DNA from 2 places in the Exiguobacterium sp. FSL W8-0210 genome. Region 1 is predicted to be linked to the other one. Evidence: predicted binding sites of a transcription regulator. Region 1 holds the regulator's gene; the other holds the start of a gene.
What was found. Region 1 encodes Rex, which represses fermentation and respiration genes when NADH is low (regulators of the CRP and FNR family bind a similar motif). Its sites were predicted from a motif close to TTGTGAAATATTTCACAA; they were not measured.

Region 1 (8,199 bases):
CATGCATCTTCCTCCTTTCACTGTACTTCTCCACTTTAATTGATAATGATTATCAATGTCAAAGGGCGTATAAAAAAGCACCTTCCAAAGAAGATGCTTTTCTATACATTAGTCTTGTAGTTCGGCCCATTCCTCAATGGAACGAATGACCGGTTCGAGTTGGCGCCCTTTGTCGGTCAAACTGTATTGAATCTTAATCGGACGATCGGGAATGACAGTCCGGATGACGATGCCTTCCGCTTCGAGCTCCTTCATACGTTCCGTGAGCATACGACCTGATAATTCGGGGATGGCATCTTGAATCTCATTGAAACGACATGTCTTCGTCAACAAGTGACGTAAGATCAGACCCGTCCATTTCTTACCTAAGATTTCAAAGGCATGTTCGACTTTGGGACAAAGAGCCGGTTGGATTGCGACTTCTTCCATCAGCACTCATCCTTTCTATAGTTGTAGTATACCCGCTTCTGCTAAAAAAATCGAATCATTTTACTTAATGTAACAAAAAGAACTAAAACAAATCTATTTACTTTTAGTAAGTGATAAGATATAGTCTGTTTATTGAGTTACTTAAAGTAACTAAAATACATTAGGTAAAAGGAGAAGAGAGAAATGATGGATACAGGACTTTTAATCATTCGTTTAATCATCGGCTTAACGTTCGCTGCACACGGGACACAAAAATTATTTGGTTGGTTCGGCGGACACGGGATCGCTGGAACAGGCGGCTGGTTCGAATCAATAGGCATGAAGCCAGGGAAGGCACTCGCGATTACAGCAGGTCTTGCTGAATTGATCGGCGGCTTGTTGTTCGCAGGCGGTGTATTCCTCTGGATCGCAGCGCTCCTCATCATCGGATCGATGCTTGTCGCGATCGTTAAAGTACACGGTGCGAATGGTTACTGGGTGACGCAGAACGGGTACGAATACAACATGGCATTGATCGTCATCGCCCTTGGTGTAGCGATGATCGGTGCTGGAGACTATTCACTCGCTGCACTCATCGGGTGAAGAAAAAGGTGGGTCATTCATGAAGTTCGAGGCATCAACGCTTAGCGCAAAAGACAATTATAAATTACTGATCGGAAGCATCATTCCGCGTCCGATTGCTTTCGTGACAACGCAAGGAGAGGACGGGACGGTCAACGCCGCACCGTTTTCCTTCTTTACGGTCGCTTCAAGCAGTCCGCCGCAACTGGTGATCGCCGTACAACGGACGGATCAGGGGCAGAAGGATACGGCACGTAACATCTTAGCGAAACAAAGTTATGTCATCCATATCGTCAGCGAAGAGATCGTCGACGCAGTCAATGAGACAGCAGCGCCACTTGCTTACGGTGAAAGTGAGCTTGAGCGGACGGATTTGACGCTCGTCGATAGTGACGCGATCGAAGTACCCGGAATCGCCGAAGCGAAAATCCGCTTCGAGATGCGCTTGACGCAACACGTCGAGCTAGAAGGTGCCGATCTTCTGATTGGGGAAGTACTGCGTTATCACGTCGCGGATGAACTCGTCGAGTCGTTCCGGATTGACGCAGCAGGCTTGAAGGCTGTCGCTCGTTTAGCAGGGAATGATTATGCGACGATCGGGAAGACGTTTACGATTGCCCGACCGACAAAATGATAGAAGCGTGAATGCTTGATGCATCGTACGATTCGTTTTGATTCAAACGAAAAGGAGTGGAGAGACCGGTCTAGCTACCGGAATCTCCACTCCTTTTTCTCATGTCGTTCATCTGATTCATCGATCGGACTTCAAGGTTGCGGATCGATTTCGTTTGAAGAGGCTTCAAGACCATGACGTTTACTGTACTGATAGCCATCGAGCAAATAAAAGACGATCGCGAGTGCCCAAATGCCGACACAGCTGATTAAGAAAGCGGTGAGCGGTGAGACACTACCGTAATACGATAGGATCAACGGGTCATTGAGTTCGACGAATAGCTGTGTCGTCAGGAGCGTACAGCATAATCCCGAGAGTAAACTGACGAAAAGACCGCTCCATGTCTGGATGACGAGACCGATCATGCAAGAAATCAGGAGGAACAAAGGAAGCGCGGCATTAAAAGCATCCGGGCGGATGAAGGTCGACACGTAGTCCGCATACATCGGTACGAAATAAAGGATGCCGGATAGCAGTCCTTGAATCAAGTTAATGAAAAAGCTTTTCGTCCGCATCAGTGTTGGTTCTCCCATCGTTCCATCAATTCGAGTAGATCGACATCGATCTGGTCCCGTTCCGCAGATAACGCTGTCGCTTTTGGAATATCATTAAAGACTTCCGGTTCGCAAAGCAACTGTTCGATTTCCGCTGAACGCTGTTCGAGCCGTTCAATATCTTGTTCGAGTTGTTCGATTTGCTGACGGCGTTTTTTTTCTTCTTTCTGTGCTTCTTTGTCGATCGTCTTCGATGCCGTGACTTTTGCCGCTTTTGCCTCTTCGGCTTCAAGGCGAGCGATTTCTTCTTGTTCAGCCTTCTTCTCTGTGTAGTACGAATAATCGCCGAGGTATTCTGTCACACCAGCTTCACTCATCTCGATGACGCGTGTCGCGATCCGATCGATGAAGTACCGGTCATGGGAGACGAAGAGTAGCGTACCTTCATAGTCGACGAGAGCGTTCTCAAGGACCATCTTCGAATCCAGATCCAAGTGGTTCGTCGGCTCATCGAGGACGAGGACGTTCGTCTTCCGTAGTTTCAGTTTTGCGAGCGCGAGACGTCCGCGTTCGCCACCGGATAATTCATGGACAATTTTGAAGACGTCGTCGCCGCTAAACAAGAATTGTCCGAGGACAGAACGGACTTCTTGTTCACGCATCAATGGCCATTCGTTCCAAATCTCATCGATGACACGGTTCCGGTCATTGAGTTCCGCCTGCTCTTGATCGTAATAGCCGATCGAGACGCCGGTTCCGAATCGGAAATCACCGAATAGGGGGCGTAAGCGACCGACGAGAACTTTCAAGAGCGTCGACTTTCCGATTCCGTTTGGTCCGACGAGTGCCAGTGATTCGCCGCGTTGCAAGCGGAACGTGATGTCTTTTGAGACAGCTTCTTCGTAACCGATCGCCAGTTGATTGACTTGAAGAACATCGTTCCCGCTCTGTTTTTCAATTGGGAAGGACAGGACCGTGCTACGTTCATCCCCATCTGGTCGGTCGAGTCGGTCGACCTTCTCGAGCCGTTTCCGGACACTTTGGGCACGTTTTGTCGTCGTCGCCCGGGCGATGTTGCGTTGAATGAAGTCCTGCATCTTCGCGATCTCTTCTTGCTGCTGCTCGAACTGCTTCATTTCCTGATCGTACAAGACCGCTTTTTGCTCCAAGTACTTCGTGTAGTTCCCCGTGAACTTACGACAGACATTGCGTGACAATTCATAGACGACATTGACGACTTGGTCGAGGAAGTACCGGTCGTGCGAGACGATTAGGACGGCACCACGATAACCACCGAGGTAACTTTCGAGCCAAGCGAGCGTATCGATGTCAAGGTGGTTGGTCGGCTCATCGAGAATGAGAAGCTCTGGTGCTTGTAAGAGCATCTTCGCTAAGGCAAGCCGTGTCCGTTGACCACCGGATAATGTCTGAATCCGGCGCGAGTAATCATCCGGATAAAAGCGCATGCCGTGCAAAACGGAGCGGATATTCGCTTCGAACTGATAACCACCTGCTTCTGAGAAGTCGTGTTGCGCTTGATCATACGTCTTCAAGAGACGATCGTACGCGACCGGGTCGTTCAAGATATGCTCCATGCCCATTTCGATTTCCATCCGGCGCAATGTCCGTTCTTGTTCTTGTAGATGTTCGAAGACGGTCAGCATCTCGTTCCAGATCGTCTCATTCGATTCGAGACCACTGTCTTGCGCGAGATAACCAATTTTGACATCCTTGCCTTTCATGATGTCGCCCGAGTCATGACTGAGTTCGCCAGCAATGATTTTGAGCAAGGTCGATTTACCGGCACCGTTTCGTCCGACGAGCGCAATGCGGTCGCGCTCTTGTACTTCCAATTTGATATTTTCTAAAATCGGCTCGACGCCGAATGATTTCGAGAGTTGGTTGACTTGTAAGAGTATCATTTCCATCCATCCTTCCACCCTTTAGTCTATCACGAACAAAAGCGCGAGGTCCTGCGGAATATATTATTTGTGACTCTATGTGAAGTGGTTTACAATCAAGGAGAGTAGAAAGCTTTTTGCAAAGATTTGGGTGCCACGATGGATGTGGCCGAAGGGGGAACTGCAGGATGAATGGACCAGACACAAAAATTCCACAAGCGACAGCAAAACGGTTGCCGCTATATTATCGCTTCATCCAAAGTTTATACAATTCAGGCAAGCTCCGCGTCTCTTCTGCTGAGTTAAGCGAGGCGGTGAAGGTTGATTCAGCAACGATTCGTCGCGATTTTTCCTACTTTGGGGCATTAGGGAAGAAGGGGTATGGATACAACGTTCAACATCTCTTAACGTTTTTCCGCAAAACCTTGAATCAAGATGAGGTGACGAATGTTGCTTTAATCGGGGTCGGTCATCTCGGAACAGCGTTTGCAAATTATAACTTTTTAAAGAATAATAGTACTCGGATAGTCGTTGCGTTTGATGCGGACGAAGAGAAGGTCGGAACAACGACGCATGACGTTCCAATCTATCATGTTTCGGACATGAAAGAACAAATCGAAGCGAATCAGGTCGATGTTGCCATCTTGACGGTTCCATCCCAGTTCGCGCAGTCAGTAGCGGATGAGTTAGTCGAGTATGGTGTGACAGGCATCCTGAACTTTACGCCTGCACGGTTGAACGTGCCAGCGAGCGTCCGGGTCCATCACATTGATTTATCGATCGAGTTGCAGTCGTTAGTTTATTTCATGAAGCATTATTCGCAATCAGCTGAAGGAGTGAAAGCATAATGGAAAACCTTATCCCGTCAACTATAGCGTTCATCGGACCAGGCAGTTTAGCACTGATCGGTGTCGTCGCATTGATCATTTTTGGACCGAAGAAGTTACCTGAACTTGGTCGTGCTGCGGGTCAGACATTGAAAGAGTTCAAGAGCGCCACGAACGGCATCATGGACGACGATAAAAAGGATGAACCGAAAGAGAAGTGATTGAACCATGGCGATTGATCAAGAACAAAGCGTGACGTCGCACCTTGACGAACTCCGAAAGCGGATCGTCTGGTCGCTTATCATCGTCGTCGTCCTGTTCGCTGTCGCATTTCCACTCGTCCGACCGCTCGTCCGCTTCTTGCAAGCGGACTTAAAAGAACTCGGCATTGGTTTGAATGCCTTCAACGTCGCCGATCCTTTAATGCTGTATTTAAATCTTGCATTCATTATCGCAATCGTTCTGGCATCGCCGTTCTGGATGTACCAACTTTGGGCATTCGTTCGCCCTGGACTTTACGATAAGGAGCAAAAAGCGACATTGACGTATATTCCGGTCATCTTCTTTCTATTTTTGGCTGGTGTAGCCTTCTCGTACTTTTGGTTGCTACCTTTCTTATTAAAAGTATCAACTGAACTAGGAAAAGAATTGGGAATCGAACAAGTCATTGGAGTGGAGAACTACTTCAGTTTCTTAATCCGATTGACGATTCCGTTCGGTCTTCTTTTCCAATTGCCGGTCGTGACGATGTTCCTGACACGTCTGGGTCTCGTGACGCCATATTTCATGCGAAAGAATCGGAAATATGCGTACTTTGCGCTGTTCGTCGTTGCGGCATTGATCGCACCGCCGGACGTGACGTCACACTTGATGATCTCGGTGCCATTGTTCGTTCTCTATGAGATCAGCATCTTGATTTCTGCGCGAACGTACAAAAAGGTCTTGATCCTCGAGCAACAGGCAGAGCTTGAACGACAGGCGGATTTGATGCGTGAATTGAATAAATGAATCGTGAATTCCTTCCAACGATTTTTGGAAGGAATTCTTTTTTATGAAAGCGTTATTTTTATATTGATAAAGCAGTTAGTGATACGTATACTAAAGATAATTCATGGGGACTTAGCTCAGCTGGGAGAGCGTTTGGCTGGCAGCCAAAAGGTCGTCGGTTCGATCCCGATAGTCTCCACCAATACCAAATATCCAACTCCTCGAGGCGTCGAGGAGTTTTTATTTTTCTCCCAGTTAAATTCCTTAAAAATATAAAATGTCACGTAAAACAAATAAATTAAAAAAATAGGCAAATATAAATTGTTTATTTCCATTAAATTCATTAAACTAAATATACAGAATTTTCGTTTAACTGTTTTATCAGTAGTACTACTATGGTTTTACAGAAAAGGGGAAAACGAACGCATGAAGAAGAAGATTGCACTTATGGCAGCCGTCTTAATGATGTCTTCCAATCTAGTCAGTGCGCAAGGTGCACTGTCGTCGCAAGACAAAGCAACGGGTCAAAAACCGCAGGCGCTCTCGCTGAAGAAATCGGGGCAAGAGAAGCACTACAAACAATCGGATAAAGTCCGTGTCGTCATCGAGATGGAAGAGAAGCCGGCGATTCAAATCGCCCAGGCTCAAAACAAGCGGTATAGCACATTGAGCAATGCCGAAAAAGAGTCGATCAAAGATCGCCTCGTCAACGTCCAAAAATCAGTCAAGTCAGCCATCGCTAAAAAGGCGATTCCCGTTACATATAAGGAAAGCTTCACAACCGTCATCAACGGATTCAGTGGTGAAGTCAAGTTCGGGGACATCGAAGACATTAAACAACTGAGCGGAGTCAAGAGCGTACATATCGCCCATGAGTATGCGCGTCCGGAAGTTGCTAAAGGTGCAAAGCCAGACATGCTGTACAGCAAGGACATGGTCAATGCGAAGGAAACATGGCAGGACTATGGTTTTAAAGGGGAAGGAACAATCGTTGCCGTCATCGATACAGGAATCGATCCATCACATAAGGACATGGTCTTGAGCCCAGAGACGAAGATTGATTTGACTTCTTCGAAAGTCGATAGTGCGAAAGAAACAAAAGGCTTAAAAGGAAGGTACTTCACGGAAAAAGTACCGTACGGCTATAACTATGCCGATCACGATAGCGAAATCCGTGATTTAGGTGCGGGCGCATCGATGCACGGGATGCACGTCGCGGGTACGGTCGGAGCAAACGGCGATGAAGCAAACGGTGGTATCAAAGGGGTCGCTCCGGAAACACAGCTCCTCGCGATGAAAGTCTTCGGAAACGATCCAGGAATGCCATCGACATTCAGCGATATCTACATTAAAGCAATTGATGATGCGATTGCACTCGGAGCCGATGTCATCAACATGAGTCTCGGTTCGACGGCATCGTTCGTCAATGCAGATGATCCAGAACAACGCGCAATCGTCAACGCGATGAACAACGGCATCTTGTGTGCGATTTCTGCTGGTAACTCGGCGTTTGCAGGTCATGGTGCGGGTAATCCATATACAGCAAACCCGGATATCGGTGTCGTTGGTGCACCAGGATTGACGAGCCAGGCGCTCCAAGTCGCGTCACTCGAAAATACGAAATTGACGCTTGAAGGCATGGCGCTGACGATCGACGGTCAGGATGCCGGTTATTTGGCATACCAAAAACAAGATTCGCCGAATCCGATTGCCGTCTTCGATAAAGAGAAGAAGGATGTCGTGTATGTCGGTGACGGTCAAGCTTCGAACTATGAAGGTAAAGACGTCAAAGGGAAAGTCGTCTTCGTCGTGCGTAACGGTGGTTTCAACTACGGTATGATCCAAGCAGAAGCTGAGAAGCAAGGGGCAGCAGGTGTCATCGTCCGCGGTCGAGTCGATCACGGGGATTACGTCAGCATGGCGCTCAACAATCCGACGATTCCACTCGTCACGCTTAGCATCGCGGACGGGAATGATCTCGAAGCAAAAGCAAAAGAGGGCAAGGCAATCGCAGTGACATTTGACGGAAAAGCGGTCTCAACCGATAACCCGGTCGCAGGACAAATGTCTGACTTCACGTCATGGGGTGTCACGCCAAGCCTTGACTTCAAGCCAGAAATCACGGCACCAGGTGGGAAAATCTATTCGACGCTTAATGATAACGAGTATGGCGTCATGAGCGGTACATCGATGGCAGCACCACACGTCGCTGGTGGAACAGCACTCGTCATGCAACGGATTGCGAAGGACTTCAAAGTCACTGGTGCAACACGCGTTAAACTCGCCAAAAACATCTTGATGAATACATCGCGTCCGCAACTCGATCA
Region 2 (8,199 bases), 1.6 Mb from region 1:
AAAAGATAAAGACTCCTGCTAGCATGTACGCGAGTAAGACAGATGGTCCCGTCCAAGCAATCGTACTCGATGCTCCAAGGAAAAGACCGACCCCGATCGTTCCTCCGAGTGCAATCATTTGTACCTGTCGTGCTGTTAAATCTCGTTTCAAATTCGAACTCATCATTTCCCCCAAAAAAATTCTGTGACGTCATAATGTTCAGACAACTTGTCCAAATAACTATAACGCTGAGTATACTATCCTCAGATAGAACTCGGCTAGTCTTTTTGAAAATTTGAAATGAGGTTTTCAAAAATCAGAAATTCATGAAACTATTGTGTAACAGCTTTCATTCGTTGGCAATCAAAGCCGGAAGGTGTCGTTCCAACTTACCGAAAAATAACTGATTCGAGGTAGATAAAACAATCAAATCTTGACGCATTGTAAGGTCACCTGACAGGATTTCACCCTGTTCAGTCATGAATCGAATCGAGCGAATCGGCTGAAAGATAGTCTCATCCCGCTTTAATAATTGGACATCCTCGTGATCGGCAGCGAGAAGGTATTCACCATGACGAGCAAACTGGGAAAAAGCAATCGTTGGTGCTTCACAGACTAAATCCTCTTGACTGATACGGACGAAGCGAAAATCGGAATAATAGAAAAACCAGACTTCCTTTGACGAACAAACGTTTAAAGCGTAGCAGTCATCGATTGGATATTGACGATTTTTATACTGGACCTCACCGCGGTCGTTGAAGGCAACGAGACCAAACGCTCCGTTTGAACTCGTCATTGCGTCCGCGTAAATGCCTTCATCGAAATAACTGACCCAGATCTGACCTTGTTCATCGATTTGAACGTTCTGAATCCCATCGTCGAGACAATAGCTATCGAGTAAGTGCCCTTGAACATCATAAATGAATGCATTCGGCATCCAGGAGCCGTCGATGTCGTCATCGCAGCGTGAGGCGACGAGCAGGAGCCGACCGTCCGGGAAACGATCAACGAACGAGAAATCAGTTTCTGACTGAGCGACGATCGTCGTCTTACGCCACTCGTTCTTTAATTGATGGATCGACAAAACCGTACGACCGCGCGCTTCATCCAATGTCTCTTCAACGAGTAGGATGTGTCCGTCGACACTGATACCGGTCGCGACCGGCTTACCGTTCCGATAGGATGCAGTCAAACGACGGAGTGGAAAATGAGCAAGTGGGGATGTGAGCATGGCAGGACCTCCTGTTTGTTTAAAAAAGCAGTCCGTCGTCAGACAGACTGCTAGTTGTTCAAACCGTTCGTTGACGGCGTTTGTAGATAACGTAGAAGATGATCAAGACAACGGCAGCGATTAGGACACCGTTCGTATAAGGTGCTGCTACTTCTTTGATCGAGCGCCAGTTCGTTCCGAGCGTTTCACCAAGATACAGGAACAAAATTGACCACGGAATGATCGCAAGCACCGTATAGAGAGAAAACTTCGTTTGATCCATCTTAGCAAGACCTGCCGGAATCGAGATGGCATGACGAACGACGGGGATGAAACGGGCTCCGAAGATGACGCCTTGACCATATTTCAAGAACCAACGCTCGGCTAAGTCCAAGTGATGCTCTGAAATCAAAACATACTTCCCATATTTTAGGATAAGGGGACGACCGCCGTAGCGAGCGAACCAATATAAGAATAATTGCGAGAATAATCCACCGATGACGGCAGCGACGATGGCGAGCGGCCAGCCGATCGTTCCTTGGGAAATCATGAATCCACCGTAAGAGAGGACGATTTCACTCGGTATGATTTCAATCATCAACCCGAGGGCGATGCCGAAATATCCGAGATCGGCAAGCGAAAGTAAAATCTGGTTGACGACTTGAGATAACACGTTAGACAACTCCTTTGTATCAGTTCATTCCTTTATTTTAGAGAACCGGCGACGAAATGAAAAGGAAAAAAACGGAGACAATTCAAAAGACGGATTCGCGATGACAGCGAATCCGTCTTGTTTTTATAATACGACCGCAGCGATCGTACCGAAGATGAGTAATGGAATGTTGTAATGCAGGAACGTCGGAATGACCGTTTCTCGCATGTGATCGTGCTGACCATCAGCATTCAAACCACTCGTTGGTCCGAGTGTCGAGTCAGACGCCGGGCTACCCGCGTCACCGAGCGCACCGGCTGTACCGATGATGGCAATCGTCGCTTCTAAGCTGAATCCGTACTGGATACAAAGTGGAACGAAGATGGCAGCGATGATCGGAACGGTCGAGAAACTCGAGCCGATCCCCATCGTGACGAGAAGACCAATCAAGAGCATGACAAAGGCGGCAACGAGTTGTGAATCGCCCATCAACGCTTTCGAATTCTCGACGAGTGGCTCGATATCGCCCGTCTTACGCAAGACGTTCGAGAAGCCGTTCGCTGAAATCATGACGAAACCGATGAATGACATCATGCGCATACCGCGTGTAATGACGTCATCTGCTTCACTGAAACGAACAAGACGAAGAAGCAAGAAGAGAATCAACCCCGTCGTCGCAGCGAGAATCATCGACTCCGTTTGCAGTTGGACGATCAATGTCGCGATGACGACGATACCACTTAAGACAAGCTTCGTTTTCGTGATGACTGGGATTTCATAATCGTCCGGTGCGATGTCACGCATCTCATATGTCCGTTCTTTACGATATGAGTATAGACCTATCAAGAGACCGACGACCATCCCGAGTGCTGGAATCGCCATCGCTTCGATGACGGATGCTCCTGCTGTATCGAGACCATTTGCCTTCAAGTTCTTTAATAGAATCTGGTTGAGGTAAATGTCTCCGAAACCAACTGGTAGGAACATGTATGGTGTCACAAGACCAAACGTCATGATGATCGCAATCCGGCGTCGATCCATCTTCAATTGATTGAAGAGACCAAGAAGCGGCGGAATGATGATTGGAATGAAAGCGATGTGGATCGGCAACACGTTTTGTGAACTGATCGCAAGCAAAAGAATCGCAAACAAGATGAATCCTTTTAATTTTTTGACGGAAGCGGCACTTGCGTTACCACGCGAGCGTGCAATCAAAGAGTGAGCGAGTGCATCCGGTAAGCCCGTTTTCGAGAGGGCAACGGCAAATGCACCGAGCAACGCGTAGCTCAGGGCGATTTCTGCCCCGTCACCAAGACCACCGGCAAACGCTTCGGTTGTTTTCGTTAAATCAAGACCACCGACGAGACCACCGGCAAACGCACTGATGACCATCGCGAGCACGATGTGGACGCGGAAGATCGCTAAAATAAACAGTAAAAAGACGGCAAACAATACGGCGTTTATCATTCAGTAAAACCACACTTTCTTTTGTTATCACTGTACTATACTAAAGTATATTACAGCCATGTTGGAATGCTGTCAAGAGTAAAAGTCTGACCTCGTAATCAAAAGATGAATGATACGCTTATTAGCTCTCCACAAGATGATACATTCTGTTATACCCCGAAGCATGAAGTGAGAAGCGTTTTGATCACTGAAAATGACTCATACGAAAAAACGTGCCATCCTTCTCCGGTAAGAGAGAATGGCACGTTATCTTTAGTTTAAAGCGGAGTAAATCATCCAATTCTATTTGCGTTTCTTCTATAGAGAGTGATCAGCAATCGACGACGTCAAGCTTACCAGTACCTGGATCGATGACGAGTCCGTGGACGTTCGTCCCAGGTGGCAGTAATGGGTGGTTCTTCACGAGGCTGACTGAGTGAGCGACGCTTTCTTGAACTGACGTGAAGCCACGCAACCATTGATTCAAATCAACCCCGGATACTTCGAGTGTATGAAGAATCTGTTGGTCGATTCCCCGATCCTTCATCTCGTTGATCATGTGGTTAGGATCAATCGTGCTCATTCCACAGTCGTGGTGACCGATGACGACGACTTCTTCAGCGCCAAGAGCATACAACGCAACGAGAATCGAGCGCATAACGGAGCCGAATGGGTGCGATAGGATAGCACCGGCATTTTTGATGATCTTCGCATCCCCGTTCTTAAGACCAAGTGCGTGTGGGAGGAGCTCCGTCAAGCGGGCATCCATACACGTCAGGATGACGACCTTTTTGTCTGGGAACTTATCCGAGACGAACTGTTCATACTGTTTTTCGGCGACGAATCGCTCGTTGAAGGCTAGCATTTCCTGTACAACTGACATTCAAGTGTCCTCCTTTAGTGGTAGCTCTTAATATGTACCCCATATCAGAATACAAGATGATGAAACGGCTATCAAGTCACGAAAATGCAAGGTGTGACAAATCGCACACATCCATGTACATGAAGCAAAACGATAAAAAAGAAGAATTTAAAACAGTTGTAAACGCTATCAAAGGTGTGAGGGAATTCACAGGATGGTCATGCACAAAACAAGAAAAAGGGGTTATGATTGATTTGTGAAGGAAAGCACAAACTATTGAAAAACAGCTTGGCATTCCTGACATAATGGTTGGCAAATCAAACTCAGATTCGTTCCACGACAGGGAGGAAACCACTCATGGCTGTGAAAGAAAAAACAAAATCGACGGCAACGCCGGTCGAACAAGCAGTTGGGCAAATCGTTGAAAAAGGGCAACGTGCATTACAAGAATTACTGACATTCGATCAAGAAAAAATCGACACGATCGTCCGGGATATGGCACTTGCCGGACTTGAACGGCACGTCGAACTCGCTCGTCTCGCAGCAGAAGAGACGGGACGCGGTGTCTTTGAAGATAAGATGATTAAAAACATTTTTGCGACAGAATACATCTACAATAGTCTACGTCATGAAAAAACGGTCGGGATTCTCGAAGAAGATGTCCAAAACGGCATCACCTATATCGCTGAACCGGTTGGTGTCGTCTGTGGTGTCACACCGGTCACGAACCCGACATCAACGACGATGTTCAAAGCATTGATTGCGATCAAGACACGCAACCCGATCGTCTTCGCGTTCCATCCATCGGCACAACGTTGTTCCGTTGAAGCAGCGAAAACACTCCGTGACGCAGCCATCAAAGCCGGGGCACCAAAAGACTGTATTCAATGGGTGGAAGAACCATCACTTGAAGCAACGAAAGTCTTGATGAACCATGAAAAAATCGCCATGGTCCTTGCGACAGGTGGAGCAGGAATGGTCAAATCAGCGTATTCAACTGGTAAACCGGCACTCGGTGTTGGACCAGGGAACGTTCCGTGTTACATCGAACAGTCTGCGAAAGTCAAACGGGCAGTCAGCGATCTTGTTCTCTCAAAAACGTTTGATAACGGGATGATTTGTGCGTCTGAGCAAGCCGTCATCGTCGACCAAGAGATTTATGCGACTGTTCGTGCGGAAATGGAAGCACTCGGTTGTTACTTCTGTACACCGGAAGAAAAACAACGCCTCGAATCACTCGTCATCAAAACCGATACATGTGCCGTCAACGCGGACATCGTCGGGAAACCTGCGACATGGATCGCAGAAAGAGCCGGCATCGACGTTCCGGAAACAACGGTCATGCTCGTCGCGGAACTCGAGCACGTCGGGGCAGCAGAACCACTGTCTCATGAAAAACTCAGTCCGGTCCTCGGTGCGTACCGCGTCGCATCAACCGAAGAAGCGTTCACGATTGCCGAACAGATGCTTGAAATCGGTGGTCTCGGTCATACAGCTGTCATTCATACGACGAACGATGATTTGATGACAGCTTTCGGACTCCGCATGAAAGCCTGCCGGATCCTCGTTAACAGCCCATCTGCTCACGGCGGAATCGGTGATCTGTACAACGAGTTGACACCATCACTGACACTCGGTTGCGGATCATACGGGAAAAACTCTGTTTCTGAAAACGTGACAGCGAAACACTTACTCAACGTCAAAAAGGTGGCGAGACGACGCGTGAACATGCAATGGTTCAAGGTTCCTGAAAAAATCTACTTCGAAAAGAACTCTGTTCAGTACTTGCGGTCGATGACTGACGTCTCACGCGTCATGATAGTCACGGATCCAACGATGGTACAGTTCGGGTATGCCGATAAAGTGATTCAAAACTTGCCACAGTCCGTCAGTTACCGGATCTTTGACCAAGTCGAACCAGATCCATCGGTGACGACTGTTCAGACGGGTGCTCAAGCGATGCGTGACTTCAAACCTGACTTGATCATCGCTCTCGGTGGTGGTTCAGCGATGGATGCTGCAAAAGGAATGTGGCTCTTCTATGAACAACCGAACGAAACGTTCTCAAACTTACGTCAAAAATTCCTCGATATCCGCAAACGGGCGTATCAATTCCCGACACTCGGTCGTCAAGCGAAGTTCGTCGCGATTCCAACGACTTCTGGTACGGGTTCAGAAGTAACACCGTTCACCGTCATCACGGATAAAGAGAAAAACGTCAAATACCCGATTGCTGACTATGCGTTGACACCAGACGTCGCAATCGTTGATCCAGAATTCGTCATGACCGTCCCAGCTTCAATCACTGCTGATACCGGAATGGATGTCTTGACGCATGCGACAGAAGCATACGTCTCGGTGCTTGCGAACGACTACACGGATGGACTGGCACTCAAAGCAATCAAGATGATCTTCGACTACTTGCCACGAGCATATGCTAACGGATCAGACGCCGAAGCACGCGAAAAAGTGCACAATGCGTCAACGATGGCAGGGATGGCATTCGCGAACGCCTTCCTCGGCATCAACCACTCGATCGCACACAAAATCGGTGGCGAGTTCCACACGCCACACGGACGGACGAATGCGATCCTGATGCCACACGTCATTCGCTATAACGCGTCACGTCCAACAAAACTAGCAGCATTCCCGAAATATGAATCATTCGTTGCGGATGAGCGGTATGCCGACATCGCACGCTACCTCGGTCTTCCGGCAGCAACGACGGAGCAAGGGGTCGAATCCCTCATCCAAGCCGTTGCTGATCTTGGACAACGTCTCAACATCAAGATGTCATTCAAGGCGCAAGGCATTCAAAAAGCAGACTTCGAGGCAAAACTCGACAAGATGGCAGTCGATGCTTTCGAGGATCAATGTACGACAGCGAATCCGAAGATGCCGCTTGTCGCTGAGTTACGGACGATCATGGAACAAGCATACGAAGGCATCTAAATAGAGAAAAATACCATGGCACCTGATCGTTCAACCGGCTTCTCACTGTGAGAAGCCGGTTTTTGTTTTGGGAATCAGTGGAGACAGTCAGAGAAAAAGTGGGATATAATGGCTGTTGAATGAATTTGATGTTTTTGGTTTCGCTGTAGCAGGAATATTCAAACATCAGACATAAAAAGGAGGAAATGGGATGGAGTCAAGGCAAGAAAGGAAACAACGACGGTTTTCCGTCTGGGATGTCCTGTTTGGCGTCCTCATCGGTCTCATCTTTTTCGGTGTCATCTATGGTGTGATGGCATTTTTGACTTCACAAATCACCTCATCCTCAGACTATCAGGATCTCGTGACGCAGATGCAACAGGCGGACGTCTCCTGGAAAGATGCAGACATCACGGTGTCATTGATGCTACTGTTCGTCGGTGGGCTATCGATCACGATGCCGAGCGCGGTCCGGGAAGGAATCATCAATCAGGTGCTCGATGCGAGTTCTGCCGGCGATGTCTTATCGTTGTTTGGGATTGACTTAAAGCAAGTCCTTGCACCACTTACGTTTGATGTCTCTTACGGCACGTTACTCTATTCCGTTTTTGGCATCGGTTTGATCGTCCTGTTATTTTTGGTGTTACGGATTAAGGCAAGTCGTCTCGGGTGGACGATTCGATCGATCAGTTTCTTCTTAACGGTCGGAATCATCTGGTTCGTCCTTGCCGGACGCGGAAACGACGTGCCGTTCCTCTCGTTACAAGACGGCTATGCGATGAGTGGGATCCTACCGCTTCTCGTCGTCAGTTTGCTTGGTTGGATGGCGTTCTTCCCGCAAAAGTTATCTGGTCTGACAGCTGCCGGTCGTGCCAGCTTGCTGATTTTGATGCTCGCAAGTACACTTCAACTCGTCTTTACGGTACAGGACGAAGCGGAATATGACGGCGATTCCTCACTACGGACGGCACTCACCGTCGCGAGTCTGAACGCCGGAAGTGGCGGGATGTACGACTGGATCCACGGCGGTCAGGTCGTGTATCAAGCAGACGTCCTTGGAGCGAATGCGGAAATCCCGGTCTCGATGTTGAACGGGGAGACCTCAACGGATCAGCTCA

Region 2: a site for Rex is predicted at 4,405-4,422, ahead of adhE (bifunctional acetaldehyde-CoA/alcohol dehydrogenase). Genes of this name have one in related genera too.

What each region holds. Positions count from the first base shown of each region.
Region 1 is NZ_JBBOUK010000001.1:2,847,248-2,855,446, reverse strand. Features, by position in the region: gene MKY22_RS14785 (flavodoxin) at 1-3, opposite strand, end outside; gene MKY22_RS14780 (winged helix-turn-helix transcriptional regulator) at 109-429, opposite strand; gene MKY22_RS14775 (DoxX family protein) at 613-1,011, shown strand; gene MKY22_RS14770 (flavin reductase family protein) at 1,031-1,624, shown strand; gene MKY22_RS14765 (hypothetical protein) at 1,756-2,196, opposite strand; gene MKY22_RS14760 (ABC-F family ATP-binding cassette domain-containing protein) at 2,178-4,079, opposite strand; gene MKY22_RS14755 (redox-sensing transcriptional repressor Rex) at 4,247-4,906, shown strand; gene MKY22_RS14750 (twin-arginine translocase TatA/TatE family subunit) at 4,906-5,106, shown strand; gene tatC (twin-arginine translocase subunit TatC) at 5,114-5,893, shown strand; tRNA gene MKY22_RS14740 (tRNA-Ala) at 5,999-6,074, shown strand; gene MKY22_RS14735 (S8 family serine peptidase) at 6,299-8,199, shown strand, end outside.
Region 2 is NZ_JBBOUK010000001.1:1,257,476-1,265,674, forward strand. Features, by position in the region: gene MKY22_RS06485 (amino acid permease) at 1-166, opposite strand, end outside; gene MKY22_RS06490 (hypothetical protein) at 330-1,211, opposite strand; gene MKY22_RS06495 (DedA family protein) at 1,270-1,863, opposite strand; gene MKY22_RS06500 (Na+/H+ antiporter family protein) at 1,987-3,306, opposite strand; gene MKY22_RS06505 (beta-class carbonic anhydrase) at 3,620-4,171, opposite strand; gene adhE (bifunctional acetaldehyde-CoA/alcohol dehydrogenase) at 4,508-7,102, shown strand; gene MKY22_RS06515 (hypothetical protein) at 7,293-8,199, shown strand, end outside.